DNA from 3 places in the Shewanella sp. LZH-2 genome. Region 3 is predicted to be linked to each of the others. Evidence: riboswitches for the same ligand, from Rfam matches in the RefSeq annotation. Region 3 holds a riboswitch; each other region holds the start of a gene.
What was found. Region 3 has a riboswitch for lysine ahead of lysC (lysine-sensitive aspartokinase 3). Riboswitches for the same ligand answer to the same signal wherever they lie in the genome.

Region 1 (4,933 bases), 1.8 Mb from region 3:
TTGATATGACTTTAAACAGTTTCGCCTCGGCATCGAGCACCTGGATTGTTAGGCTGGCATCGCCAAAGGTGTAAGGTGTTGCCAGCAATTCATCCCACGACTTTTCGACGATCTTATTCGTCTGTGGGATAAGCGTTAACTTGGCATTAATATGGTCTATCTGCTTGAGTTTATTCGCAGTGTTATCCCACCCCGTCGCAATAATATCGGTTGCAGATTCAATCGAGGGATTATAATTCCTCGCCCAACCTTTACCGTGTTGCCAGAAGTGAATGTCAATCGGTTTACCGTTAGCATCAAAAGCGCTTAAGTCCTCATAACGCACATCGGCTTCCACATATTGCGGGCTCATATTGTGGACAAAGCGCAATTGCAGATCTTCGGGGGTATCAGTACCCCAAGGGCCAACATTATCTAAAATACCTTGTTGGTCTGGTAATAAGGATTTTATAAATGCCTCATTATTGGGGCGATACTCCTGCGGTACCTCGCTAATGCGGTATAGCTCCTTTTGCCGATCATCCCTATCGCGCTCAGCATCAAATCTATCATCGGCATGCCAAAGCGTGCTCATGATATACGGCCTATCCTTAGGCGCCATCACGGTACGGTGGGTGAAAGTACTGCCTTGGCGCTCTTCCCGTTGAAAAAACGCCATGCTCTCTAACCAACCGGTTTTACGGTTAACTTCGAACTTGCCATAGGCCTTATACTTGCCTTTTTCACCTTGTAACACGGCGATTAATTTATCTTCACTGACCTGCTCAACCGTCCAAGTTAAGCGCCCATCCATCGGGGCGCTTGTGCTATAACCGACGCGAGGCTCAAGCGCCACAGGCAAGGTTGGGGCTTGTTTAAACAAGTTATTAAGATTTTGCCAGCGCTCAAATAACTCCTTGATATCTTTTTGATCCATCTTGGCAATGGGGTTTAATAGACGGACTTCACCATTGTTAAATTCCACATTAAAGCCATCTTTAACCAACTGAGCGATTTCATTGGATTTGGCTTTTGGGTCGATATTACTCACTGGGATCGGCATGCCATAATCGCTAATTTGCAGCAGATTAGGTTGGATAAAAAAGCGGGCATTATGGGTTAGTGGTGTGGTTAAGCTGGCCGCCTTACCTTCTGTATCTTGTAACTGGTAATCCAGCAGCAATCGTGCCTGCAACACTTTACGGGTTTCGAAACCATCGTTGAGGTGTGAAGTAGAAATAATCTGATACTCGCGCGAAGCGGGAATGCTTGCTGACTTATCAGAAACCTGATTATCGCAAGCCGTTAACCCAAGCGTGAGCGTGACAGTGGTACAAAGTACCCTGCATATCCCTATAGCCATTTGAACTCCATTGGTAACTTATGTTATTGAAATGTAATGATATTAATATGTTGTTTGGCGACATTATACACAAAAATGCCCCTAGGGAATAAAAAGCTCACGCCAATTTGGGCGCATGATCAACCATAAATTGGCTATTGATGAGTGGAGAATTATTAAATGGGCGGCATAAAGCTAATTGCCCTGACAAGCTCTCATCCTTTACTCTTGGTAAGGCCGCTAGATAACTCACAAGCTAGGGAATATAAACCAGTGGTTAGCTTGTTTAATGGAGAAAGAACGATGAGCCCAGATCATAAGCCAGAACTAACCACACCACCTTTCCCTGTCATTCCTCAGGAAGCCTTTGACTGGTATGACGAATATGCCCACGGCATTATCGACCGCCGTGAGTTTATGGCTCGCCTTGCGGGCCTAGTGGCACTGGGTTTTACCATGACCACGCTGACGGGCGCACTAATGCCTAATTACGCCTTAGCCGAGCAAGTCTCCTTTAACGATCCCAGCATTCAAGCCAGTTATGTGAAATTTCCATCCCCCGATGGCTATGGTGAAGGTCGCGGTTATTTAGTCTTGCCAAACGCGTTGCTGATCCCAGGCCAAAAGGCGGGCGATCCTAAGACCTTAGATCTCAGTAAAAAAGCCCCCGTGGTATTAGTGGTGCACGAGAACCGAGGCTTAAATCCCTATATCGAAGATGTGGCCCGCCGCTTAGCGGCCAAGGGTTATATCGCCTTTGCCCCCGATGCGCTTTACAGCCTTGGTGGATATCCGGGTAATGATGATGCGGGCCGCGCCATGCAAGCGAGCCTTGATAGAGCCAAAATCGAGCAGGACTTTATCGCCGCGGCGCGTTTTTTAAGGGCGCACCCGCAGAGTAATGGCAAACTCGGTGCCGTCGGTTTCTGCTTTGGTGGTTATATCGTCAATATGCTCGCCGCCACCATTCCCGATGAGCTTGCGGCAGGCGTGCCTTTTTATGGCACACCCGCAGCAACTGAGCTGCGTAGCCGCGTGAAAGGCCCGTTGATGTTGCAATTTGCCGCATTAGATCAACGGATTAACGATACATGGGCCGAGTATGAAGCCCAGCTAAAGGCTAATAAAGCCGATTATGTCGCTTATCTTTACCCGAATGTGAATCATGGTTTCCATAATGACTCCACCGCCCGTTATGATGAGCCAACGGCTGAGCTCGCATGGACAAGAACCTTAGATTTTTTTGGTAAACATTTACTCGTATAAGTCCATTTGGCGCTATTGCAACGCTTGAAAGCTTGATGTTTCTTGTGTTACCAACTTGTAGGTGATTCATTGTTTTATACGCGAGTGGGATCAAAATACTTGCTATCAGTTCCCATCTCGCTAGAATGCCCGCTCGAATACCTTTAAGTAGAGGCGCGCTGCCTATGACTACTTGTGCGGAGGGTGATGCCGCAGATGTACAAGGAAAGGAGTCAGCGCCGAAGTAGCCAGGTCATCAAACCGAGCTGCTGGTTTTGCATCAAATAGGTGCAAGACTGCCATAGTCATCCACTATGGAGCGCTACCTGAAGGGGCTGAGGAGTAATACCTCCCTATAGGTTTTGTTTCTTTATCCTCTCGGTAGATCTCCACCCGTTTTTTGGTGAAAAGAGATCATGGACATTAGTCATTTTGCTGACTCAGGTTGGTCAGTACTTCCCCCTTTGTTAGCCGTCGCCTTGGCGATCATCACACGTCGCGTACTGTTATCCCTTGGCGTAGGGATTGTGGCCGGCAGTTTGTTACTCAATCAGTTTTCTCCCCTTGATTCATTGCACTATATGTTCAATACCGTGCTGAAGATTTTTTGGGTCGATGGCGCACTTAATCGCGACAATATCAATATGTTGCTGTTTATGTTGTTGCTTGGCGGACTCATTAGTCTGATGACGGTTTCTGGCGCCACCCGCGCCTTTGCCGAGTGGGCGGCTAAGCGCGCTAAGACCCGTCGCGGCGCAAAAGGCTTAACTGGTGTGATGGTGTTTGCGTTTTTTATTGACGACTTTTTTCATAGTTTGTCGGTTGGCGCCATTTGCCGTCCGGTGACTGATCGCTTTCAAATCTCCCGCGCCAAACTGGCTTATCTTTTAGATTCTACCGCTGCGCCCGTGTGCGTATTGATGCCCATCTCCTCTTGGGGCGCTTATATTATCGCGCTTATCGGTGGCATTATGGCCGCCCACGGCATTAGCGATCAAAGCCCTATCTCAGCCTTTGTTGAGATGATCCCGATGAATCTGTATGCAGTGTTTACCCTGTTGATGGTGCTGGTGGTGATTATCTTTCAAATGGATATCGGCCCGATGCGTAAACATGAAGCATGGGCGCTGGAGGGAAAGCTTTGGGATCCGTCTAAGCCTCGTCCAATCGGCTTAGATATGGAAAGCCCTGAAGAAAGTAACGGTGGCATGATCGATATGGTATTGCCGATCCTAACCCTCACCGGCGCGACCGTGTATTTTATGATCTCCTCTGGTGCGGCAGTGTTGGATGAAAAAGGGCTGCCATTTAGCGTACTTGGCTCTTTTGAAAACACCAATGTGGGCTCCTCGCTAGTGTATGGCGCACTGTGCAGCTTGGCGGTGTCAATTGTGCTTGCGCTGCGGTTAAAATTGGGCGCTAAAAACTGGCTTAAAGCCGCCCCGCAAGGCGTGATGGCCATGTTACCCGCCATTAATATTTTGCTGTTTGCCTGGGCGATTGGTGCGGTTGTTCGCGATGTTGAGACAGGCAAATATCTGGCCTCCCTCGCCAACGGTAACTTGCCAATGGAAGTGTTGCCTGCGGTGGTGTTTGTGTTGTCCTGCGCCATGGCATTTGCCACCGGAACCAGTTGGGGCACCTTTGGTATTATGTTGCCACTGGCTGGCGACATGGCCGCTGCCAGTGATATCGCGTTAATGCTGCCAATGCTTGCCGCAGTGCTTGCGGGTTCAGTGTTTGGCGATCATAGCTCGCCGATTTCCAGCACCAGTATTTTGTCGGCCACGGGGGCAGGTTGCCACCATATTGACCATGTGATGACCCAGCTACCCTATGCGTTAGCCATCGCCTTTGGCGCCACCTTAGGCTATTTGGCCATGGGGATTATGCATTCAACCTTAGCTGGATTCGCCGTAAGCGCCCTGTGGTTTGTGCTTTTCACTGCTTATCATCTGCGTAAAACGAAAAATCAGCCTTTGTTAGCTACGGCATAAGGCACTTTTACACGCTATCAACTAGGGGCCACGGGCCCCTTGCTTTTTTGTGGGCTTACTCAAGCCCATAGCCATCTAAGTTAATTTATGTTAGTCATCACTTAACTATCTAATTTGTAATGTGAAAGTGGTAGACATATGTTAAACAGAACGTTATCTTACGTTTTTAACAAGGATGAAACTTAATCGTGACCTCGATTCAGTTCACTTGCATCAGGAAGATGTATCTTTATTTCGCGAGAACACCTCCTGAACAATATGCGATAAGACTCTAGGTGCTAGATGCTAGATGCTAGGTGCTAGGTGCTAGGTGCTAGGTGCTAGGTGCTAGGTGCTAGGTGCTAGGTGCTAGGTGCTAGGTGCTAGGTGC
Region 2 (4,933 bases), 760 kb from region 3:
TAATATTGCTCGAATCAAATAAAATTATGCAATAAACAAAAATTAAATATTATTTAATTTTTGAACTTTTTATATATGGCAAATAAGTGTTCAAAAATGTGGCCAATACGACAGTCTTAAAAATGCAAACAAGCGTTTGACTTTGGTTGACGTTAACGTTAACAGGACGTAAAGTGGCTCTATCCTGCATTGGTGATCACCAATGTTTTGTCCATGTACATGAAAGTGTAGGAAGGAAGCCCTATGAAAGTATTGGTGCCTGTTAAGCGCGTAGTTGATGCCAATGTGAAGGTCAGGGTAAAAGCTGACAACACCAGCGTTGATACCGCAAACCTCAAAATGGCGTTGAACCCTTTTTGTGAAATTGCAGTAGAAGAAGCGGTTCGTTTAAAAGAAGCGGGCAGTGCTACTGAAGTAGTGGTCGTGAGCATCGGCAATAAAGCCGTTCAAGAACAATTGCGTACCGCATTAGCACTAGGTGCTGATCGCGCGATTCACATTGATACTGAAGAAGAGTTAGCACCAGTATCAATTGCCAAATTACTTAAAGCCGTACAAGAAAAAGAACAAGCGCAATTAGTGCTGTTTGGTAAGCAATCCATTGATGGTGATAATAACCAAACGGGCCAAATGTTTGCTGCATTAACGGATATGCCGCAAGCGACTTTTGCTTCAGCAATTAAAGTTGAAGGTAATTCACTTCAAGTTGCTCGTGAGATAGATGGTGGTATGCAAACCTTAAATCTACCATTGCCAGCTGTGGTGACTGCGGATTTACGTTTGAATGAGCCACGTTATGCCTCATTACCTAATATCATGAAAGCCAAACGTAAGCCATTAGACGTCCTGACGGTAGCTGATTTAGGTGTGACGCTCAAAGCGCATCAAACGGTGATCAAGGTAACGCCGCCTGCTGAACGTAAGGCCGGTATTATGGTTGCGTCGGTAGCAGAGCTGGTTGAAAAGTTAAAGAATGAAGCGAAGGTGATCTAAATGGCCATTTTAGTATTAGCAGAACACGATAATGCGGCGCTGAAACTGGATACCGCTAAAGTTGTCACCGCAGCTCGTGCGATCGGCGGTGATGTACATGTATTGGTGGTGGGCCATCAATGTGTTGCAGTGGTGCAAGCTGCTCAAGCTCTACAAGGTGTCGCGCAAATATTAGTCGCCGATAACAGTGCTTATGAAGCGCATTTAGCCGAAAACGTGGCTAAATTGCTGGTGGACTTAGCACCAAACTACAGCCATATTCTCGCAGCGGCATCGAGTGCGGGTAAAGACACGTTACCGCGTGTGGCAGCGCTTTTAGATGTGGCGCAAATTTCTGAAGTGATTGCTGTGGTAAGCAGTGATACTTTTGTGCGTCCGATTTACGCGGGTAACGCCTTAGCGACAGTTCAAAGCCATGACGCTATCAAAGTGATGACAGTGCGTGCCAGTGCGTTCGATGCGGTTACACAGGGTAATAATGCTGCTGTGACTACCTTGGATAAAGTGTTTGAAGCCAAAGCTCAGTTTGTGTCTCAAGCGCTGACAGTTTCAGCACGTCCAGAGTTAGGAAATGCTGGCATTATCGTATCTGGTGGCCGTGGCATGGGCAGCGGTGAAAACTTCGGCATGTTAGAGCAACTGGCTGATAAGCTTGGTGCCGCAGTAGGTGCTTCGCGTGCGGCGGTTGACGCAGGCTTTGTTCCGAATGACTTGCAAGTCGGTCAAACCGGTAAAATTGTCGCACCTAATCTCTATATTGCAGTAGGTATTTCAGGCGCGATCCAACATTTAGCGGGAATGAAAGACGCTAAGGTGATTGTGGCTATCAACAAAGACCCTGAAGCGCCTATCTTCCAAGTTGCCGATTATGGCCTCGAAGCTGACCTGTTCGAAGCCGTTCCGCAGTTGATTGCAAGCTTAAGTTGATTTTATTTGTGAGCTAAGTCAAAGTAAGCGGCTTCGCGGTGGTAACTGCTTAGCCGCTTATGTTTTTATGAGCCTCACGCCCATGTATGGGCGTTCTTAGAAGTAGAGGCGCACCAAATATCAGTAGTGATCAGTAGGGTGATTCCGTTGATCGTTCACGAAAGGATTTGGTGCCGAAGTAGTTTGATTTATCACGATCAACTGCTGGGGTTGTGTCTAATAGGTACAACACTGCCATAGTATTTCCAGATACGGATATTAGGAATAGTTACTATGGAGCGCTACTGATAGGACAGGTGATCTTGGGTATCTATTGCCTTTTCCCACCAGTTCAGTCGCCCTCCATTCGTATTTTGACGAAGAAATAATCAATGACTGTAGTTAGTTATGCCGATTCGGCGCTTTCTTTGCTCCCGCCTGTGGTTGCAATTGTATTGGCGATTTTTACTCGCCGAGTGCTTCTTTCCCTCGGTTTAGGAATTGTGATTGGAGTATTATTGCTCAATCAATTTTCTCCTGTGGCCAGCGGTGAGTTTTTATTTAGCAGTGTAAAAGGACTTTTTTGGTCGGAAGATAGCGTAAATTCTTGGAATTTATACATTCTCGGTTTCTTGATTGTATTGGGGATGATCACCGCTCTAATTACTGTGAGTGGTAGTGCTCGGGCATTTGCTGATTGGGCAAGGTTACATATTCGTAATAAGCGCGATGCGAAATTACTGACCATGTTTTTAGGCTGTGTTGTTTTTATTGACGATTATTTCAATAGTTTAGTCGTTGGGTCTGTCGCAAGGCCTGTTACCGACCGTTACCATATTTCCCGCGCTAAATTAGCTTATTTATTAGATTCTACCGCAGCACCAGTTTGTGTCATTTCACCGGTATCAAGTTGGGGCGCTTATATTATTGCGTTAATTGGCGGAATATTAACAGCACATGGTTTTGCGGACTCTGGTCATTTGAGTGTATTTATTCAAATGATCCCTATGAATTTCTACGCAATTTTCTCTTTATTATTACTGCTTTGTGTGGCGTTTATGGGCTTAGATGTTGGCCCTATGCGTGAACATGAATTAAATGCCATGCGCGGTAATTTATACGATGAGACTAAAGGTTTACCGCCAGGTGCTAATGCTGATTTACCCGAAGCTGAAACAGGTAAAATCCTCGGGTTATTCCTACCTATCACAGTACTGGTATTTGCGACCCTGTATTTTATGATCGATAGCGGTGCCCAAGTATTAGCTAAAGAAGGCATTGAATTTAATATTATTTCTGCTTTCGAGAAAACCGATGTGAGTTCATCACTGTTCTTTGGTGCCCTGATTGGTTTAGCGGTTGCGCTGGTACTTAACTTAGTGCAAGGCGTTGAAAAATCAATGGTATTAAAAGGTGTAGTGCAGGGAGCTCGCTCTATGTTGCCTGCGATTTACATCTTGTTATTTGCTTGGACCATTGCAGGTGTGATCGGCCAGCTTGAAACCGGTAAGTTTATGGCTAGCCTAGCCACTGGGAATATTCCCTTTGCTTTCTTACCTGCATTAATGTTTGTGTTAGCGGGCCTGACTGCATTCTCTACTGGAACCAGTTGGGGTACGTTCGGGATTATGCTGCCGATAGCTGCGGATATGGCAATGGGAAGTCACACAGCCATGATGTTACCTATGCTGGCTTCGGTATTAGCGGGGGCGGTATTTGGTGATCATTGTTCACCGATTTCTGATACCACTATTTTGTCGTCGACGGGGGCCAGTTGCCATCATATCGACCACGTAGTGACGCAGCTTCCCTACGCAGTAATCGTTGCGCTGATCAGCATGATCGGCTACGTAGTGCTTGGCTTTACTGAATCGGTCAATGCGGGATTAGTGACTTGTAGCATATTGTTTGTATTGACGATTTTTGGTCTGCACATTAAATCCAAAAGTACGGCTTTATAAGTCCGTGATTTAACTTCGCTCTTATCTTGAGAATATAAAACAAATCAGCCAGCAACTATGCTGGCTGATTTTTATCTACTCAGTATCTAAGATTACTGAGTCTGATTGAGCCCACGGCGGTTGAGTAAACCTTCAGTGGTAGGCTCTTGGCCGCGGAAGTTCTTGTAAGCTTCCATTGGCGCAATACTGTTGCCCACTTCGCGAATGGTCTTACGGTATTTCATGCCGATCTCACGGTTTAGGCCGCCTTGGGTTTGCACATAGGCAAAGGCGTCAGCCGCTAAAATTTCACTCCACATATACGCGTAGTAACTTGCAGAGTAACCACCTGGGAAGGCGTGGGCAAAGTAAGTTGACTTATAACGTGGTGGTACGGCGGTGATATTTAAGCCGTGCTTTTTCAGCGCATTAGCCTCAAAGGTCGCTACATCTTGCAATGGTGCATCAGGGCTTAATGAGTGCCATTCCATATCCACTAGCGCCGCAGCCATATACTCTAACGTATCGAAGCCTTGGTTAAAGCTGCCGGATTTTAACAGTTTTTGCAGTAACTCATCAGGGATAGGCTTGCCTGTTTCGTAGTGCTTGGCGTAGTTGGCTAACACTTTAGGGTGGGCCGCCCAATCTTCTTCGAAAGTCGATGGAAATTCCACAAAGTCACGGGATACCGAAGTCCCAGAAAGACTTGGGTAAGTCACTTTGGAGAACATACCGTGGGTACCGTGGCCCATTTCGTGGAACATCGTGGTGACTTCGTTATAGCTGACGAAGGTAGGTTGGCCATCAGGCGCCTTTTTAATGTTCATCACGTTAACTACGACAGGCTTAGTACCTTCGAGGAAGGATTGCCCTACAAACGAGCTCATCCATGCGCCACCGCGTTTACCTTCACGGGCAAAGTAATCAGCATAGAAAATCGCCATGCTTGAGCCATCGGCATCAAACATTTCATAGGCTTTCACATCTGGGTGGTATACGGGCAAATCTGGACGTGGTTTTAACGTCACGCCATACAACTCTTTAAGCGTATAGAACACGCCGTCTTCGAGGACGCGGTTAAATTCGAAGTAGGG
Region 3 (4,933 bases):
CCTTGCGCCGCTATTTAGGCCCACAGAAAGAAGCCTTCACTAAGATGCTGTCCGATCAATTTGTGCTGTTTAATGAGCCCGAAAAACTTAAGATGCGCGAAACCACGGATAAGCTTATTCGCACAATTGAAGACTTAGATGCACTGCGTGATAGGGCCAATGTGACCCAGGAAGAGTTACTCAGCCAGCAATCGGAGCAGCTAAACAAGCGCTTGTATTTCTTATCCTTAGTCTCGGCAATTTTCTTACCGCTGGGCTTTTTAACCGGTTTGCTTGGGGTCAATATCGGCGGTATTCCCGGTGCGGATAACGCATGGGCTTTTGCGACCTTCTGCGGTATTTTAATATCGCTGGTTGCCCTGCAAATGGCGCTCTTCTATCGCTTTAAGTGGTTGTAGACTGTAATAAAAAACGCCAATCTCGAGATTGGCGTTTTGTTTTGCTGATTGCCGTTAATATGGCAATTCAAACAGATTGGTCATGACTTTATAGAGCTCTGTGCCTTGATGCACCGACGCCGAAGCAAAATGGAGTATAGGCACACAATCCTGCGGCAAACTGAGTGCCGTCAGCTCCTGCGCACTGCCATATAAGTCGAGTCGCAGCAGATTGACTAAGGTCTCACCCGCTGCAAGCGGCTCTCCCACGGGCGCCACATATTCCACCAAGCCCGCCATAGGCGCATGGTACTTTTTGTAATCCTTAAGATAACAGCCAAAACGCGGCATCTTAACGGGTTCCACTTGCTCGGCAATCACCCCTCGATGGCTTAAATAGGCCAAAATGCCTTTAGCATCGACTAAAGCATCCTCAAGGCAAATGCGTTCTTGGCTCGCCAGTTCCAAGGTAAAAGCTGAAACGGCGATATTGAGATCCCGCCCCTGCGCTTTTGCCACTTCACTCAATTGCCACCAAGGACAAAATGCCGCCTCATCCATTGCGCCACCAAAACTATTGGGGATCACCAGTGTGTAAGGAATCGTGAAAAACTGCGCCGCGGCAATATCATATTCAGGGCAATACAAATGTTTACAGGATTTAGGCCCAGTATGCAGATCGAGCACTATATCCGCCGCATGGGCCATAGCCTGTAAGCTAACCGCCAATCTGTGGCCCGTGGTCACACCCCAATCATTACGTAACCGCTGCTGGCAAGCTTCAATCAAGGTGCTGCGATATGCTTGAATAAGTTCGCTATCGCTAAGCTCGGCATGCTCGCTGTACCAAGCGGGTAAATCTATCGCGTGATTTAAGTACTCACGATTCCAGTTTACGCCAGTGATAGGGTCAAAACGCCCCAATGTAAACTCACCGCTTTTTTGATTAATCCCCAGCGGATTAGCCAAGGGCACTAAGGTAATCTCACCTAAGATGTGGCAATTTTCCAACTGTTTCATCAATTGATAAATCACCGCATTGCCTTGCACCTCAGCGCCATGGACATTAGCCTGAATATACACTTTAGGGCCAGATACGTGACCACTTGGCTTGAAGTGATAAATCGGCAGCGTCAGAGCCTGCCCTGCGGCAAGCTCCCCAATTTGCAGAGACGATGTCGTCGGCAACATACTAAACGCCTTCAAACAAATTTTCGTGCAACGCTTTAACCACTTGTGCCGCTTCGGATTCGGCCACTAACACACACAAGTTATGCGGGCTGGCACCTTGGCAGATCATGCGCACATTATGGGGTTCGAGCACTTCAAACACGCGGCGACAAATACCCGCAGTCGTAGCGATGCGATTACCGATAATCGCCACCAATGCTAAACCATCCTCCACGCGCACGCGGCAATGTTGCGATAATTCTTGCAGTAACGCTTCACTTAATAAACCTTGTCCGCTTGAATCGGATCCGGTTTTATCTAGAGTGAGCGATACGTTAACTTCGGAGGTGGTAATCAAATCCACACTGATCTTGTGTCTTGCCAATGTGGCAAAGGTTTCCGCCAAGAAGCCCTGCGCATGCAGCATTTGTAGGCTGTGCAGATTGAGTAGCGTCTGGTCGCGGCGCAGCGCCACCGCGCGGAACACGGGTGCATCTTCAACCTGATGGCGGATCCAAGTGCCACCCTTTTCAGGCTCCTTGCTTGAACCGACAAACACTTGAATTTGTTGGCGCACGGCCGGAAGAATCGTCGCAGGATGTAATACTTTAGCGCCAAAGGTCGCCATTTCGGCGGCTTCGTTAAAGCTGATTTCGGCAATCGGATGGGCATTTGGCGCGAGGCGCGGATCGGTCGTATAAATCCCGGCCACATCGGTCCAAATCTCAACCGCTGAGGCTTTTAACGCTTCGGCTAACAGTGCCGCAGAATAGTCGCTACCGCCACGGCCGAGAGTTGTGGTTTGCCCCGCTTCATCGGAGCCAATAAAACCTTGAGTCACAATCACTTGCTCAGATAACAGCGGCAGTAAATGCTCACTCGATAGCAAAGCAATTTGCTCAACCTGTGGCTCGGCGCGGCCAAAATGGCTGTCGGTGCGCAACACACGGCGCACATCGAAGGCACTTGAGTTGGCGCCTTTTTCGCGCAATACCGCCGCAAATAATGCCGACGAACACTGCTCGCCAAGGGACAATAACTCATCCATGGTGGCCTTACTGCGCTGGGACGCCAGCGCTTCGCTTAATACCGCCATACGGCTTAACAGCTTATCTAATGCGGCAGCAACATCGTTAGGGCGACCGAGTTTATCTAAGATAGCGTATTGAATCTGCGCAATTTGCTTTAATCGTTGTAAGCGACCATCGTCGTTTATTGACTCTTGGGTCAGTTCAACCAACAGGTTCGTCACGCCACTGGAGGCGCTAACCACCACTAAACGGCAATCGGGATTGCCCAGTACGATATCGGCGCAGCGATTCATTGCACCGTAATCGGCGACTGAAGTACCACCAAATTTTGCGACAACAAGAGACATTAGCGCACCTCCGCAGAAGCAGAAGACACGGCACAAACTAGGATAAGATATTGATTAACTAACATGATTACGCTCCGAACTAACTTCGTTCGAAGAGCCTGGTGCTCAATGATACGCACCCCAATAGAAGGGAAACAGCAATCGTCACCAGAAGCTCTCCACCAATTACAGGTGACAATCGTTAGGATTCAGCCTAAGCGACCGACATAAACATGCAGCAACCATATCTATGCCTCGGCGTTAATCTCCCTCATCAATCATCGCTGGAGTTTGTGCTCCTCTGACTGACTACCTAGTTAACGCTCCTCTTCTGTTCCTTTCCGCCGGAAAGGGACGAAAAAAGTAGCAATAAACCCCTAATGAAGTCAATGCTAATTTCACACACTATATACAAATTCAATAAACGCATTTAAAAACAATGGGAATTTAAAACGTTTGCGACTTATGCCAAACGAGAATAGGGAAAAATCAATCAGATCTAGCAAAGAAGAAAAACAAACTAGCCTTGCCGTGAGATCAGCAAAGCTTAGCCAGAGGAGCGATTAAAAGCGTCAATCGCGGTTAGGTGACCAAGTCCGGTAGCTCATAAACCAAACGCACATAGTCGTTAAATCGACCTAAACACACCTCTGTTTGCCCGGCTAATGTACAAGGCACTAAACTCACCTCGCCCTGTTCCACCATGTAGATAGCGTATTGATTAAACTTTTTCCCCAACTGCAAGGCCATGCTGCGATCAATAAACACGGCCCAGCTCTTCTCCATATGGGATAAATCTGGCGATGCCCCAATCAGTGCACGATAGGGACTGCCTAATAATTCAATTTCACGTAGAAGTTGGCGGTCGAGTAATCGGTTTTGGCTGGGAGTGAGGGGGGTTGAAGCGGGATTATGGGCGGTAATTACAGCAAAGGAAAAATCACAGGATAATGCTTGAGTAAGCAAAAACAACGGCGTTTGATAATGCTGCCACAAATCTTGAGTCATGTTGTCCATTGGTAGTCTAGTCGAAAAATGAACCCGCGCTAGTTTAACAGAGAGCCTAAAAAATCCAAAGAGGCGTGAACTGGCTCACAAGAATTAAAAATACATTAGTTATACTAATCAATGACTAAAGTAAATATCATGGTAAATCAGCGTCTCAGCCTGAAATTTGTTAACATTTCATTTGTTAACAAATGCCTAAAACGAGTACAATGTCGTCATTGGCCAGTTAAGCAGATAACATTAAGTTTGCTTAATCTTGACAAGGGTTTGTTAGATTCCTCTGCGAAATCACCTTATGCTGGCCAGACATCTTTTAAAATGTGTTCTACATTTGATTTATCATTTAAACATTTTAAAAAAAACAATAGTTAAGGAACTATTTTTAACTATTGCTTATCGAAGTTGATACTGGTTACGTTTTATCGTATTACACTTTAAACGTTCACTTATATACATCCTGACGTGTAGCCGTGAAGATCTTCCCTTTGAAGCACAGAGCAGTAAGTGGAAGTATCAACATTTTATGAATATAAGAATCCGATGTAAGTGATTCTTATGGTTAGAATATTGGTTAAAATTTAGGTACTTAATATGCAAAATCCGCACATTCTGATCGTTGAAGATGAAGCCGTTACCCGTAACACGCTAAGAAGTATTTTCGAGGCAGAAGGGTATGTGGTAACTGAGGCCAATGATGGCGCAGAAATGCATAAGGCTATGCAGGAAAACAAAATTAACCTCGTGGTTATGGACATTAACCTACCAGGTAAAAATGGTCTGTTGTTGGCACGTGAATTACGTGAAATCAACAACATCGGTCTGATCTTCTTAACAGGCCGTGACAACGAAGTCGACAAAATCCTTGGACTTGAAATTGGCGCGGACGATTATATTACCAAGCCGTTCAACCCTCGTGAATTGACGATTCGTGCTCGCAACCTTCTGACTCGTGTTAATAGCGCAGGCAATGAAGTCGAAGAAAAGAGCTCTGTAGAATACTATCGTTTTAACGATTGGAGCC

Region 1: another riboswitch for lysine. It lies ahead of JM642_RS16090 (Na+/H+ antiporter NhaC family protein); the one in region 3 lies ahead of lysC (lysine-sensitive aspartokinase 3).
Region 2: another riboswitch for lysine. It lies ahead of JM642_RS06975 (Na+/H+ antiporter NhaC family protein); the one in region 3 lies ahead of lysC (lysine-sensitive aspartokinase 3).

Annotation. Positions count from the first base shown of each region.
Region 1 is NZ_CP069350.1:3,646,193-3,651,125, reverse strand. Features, by position in the region: gene JM642_RS16100 (hypothetical protein) at 1-1,342, opposite strand, end outside; gene JM642_RS16095 (dienelactone hydrolase family protein) at 1,625-2,587, shown strand; lysine riboswitch at 2,728-2,899, shown strand; gene JM642_RS16090 (Na+/H+ antiporter NhaC family protein) at 2,983-4,563, shown strand.
Region 2 is NZ_CP069350.1:1,537,367-1,542,299, forward strand. Features, by position in the region: gene JM642_RS06965 (electron transfer flavoprotein subunit beta/FixA family protein) at 244-993, shown strand; gene JM642_RS06970 (FAD-binding protein) at 994-1,920, shown strand; lysine riboswitch at 2,016-2,212, shown strand; gene JM642_RS06975 (Na+/H+ antiporter NhaC family protein) at 2,292-3,860, shown strand; gene JM642_RS06980 (M3 family metallopeptidase) at 3,953-4,933, opposite strand, start outside.
Region 3 is NZ_CP069350.1:777,557-782,489, reverse strand. Features, by position in the region: gene JM642_RS03575 (zinc transporter ZntB) at 1-398, shown strand, start outside; gene JM642_RS03570 (succinylglutamate desuccinylase/aspartoacylase family protein) at 453-1,568, opposite strand; gene lysC (lysine-sensitive aspartokinase 3) at 1,570-2,925, opposite strand; lysine riboswitch at 3,069-3,243, opposite strand; gene JM642_RS03560 (DUF3293 domain-containing protein) at 3,487-3,921, opposite strand; gene arcA (two-component system response regulator ArcA) at 4,504-4,933, shown strand, end outside.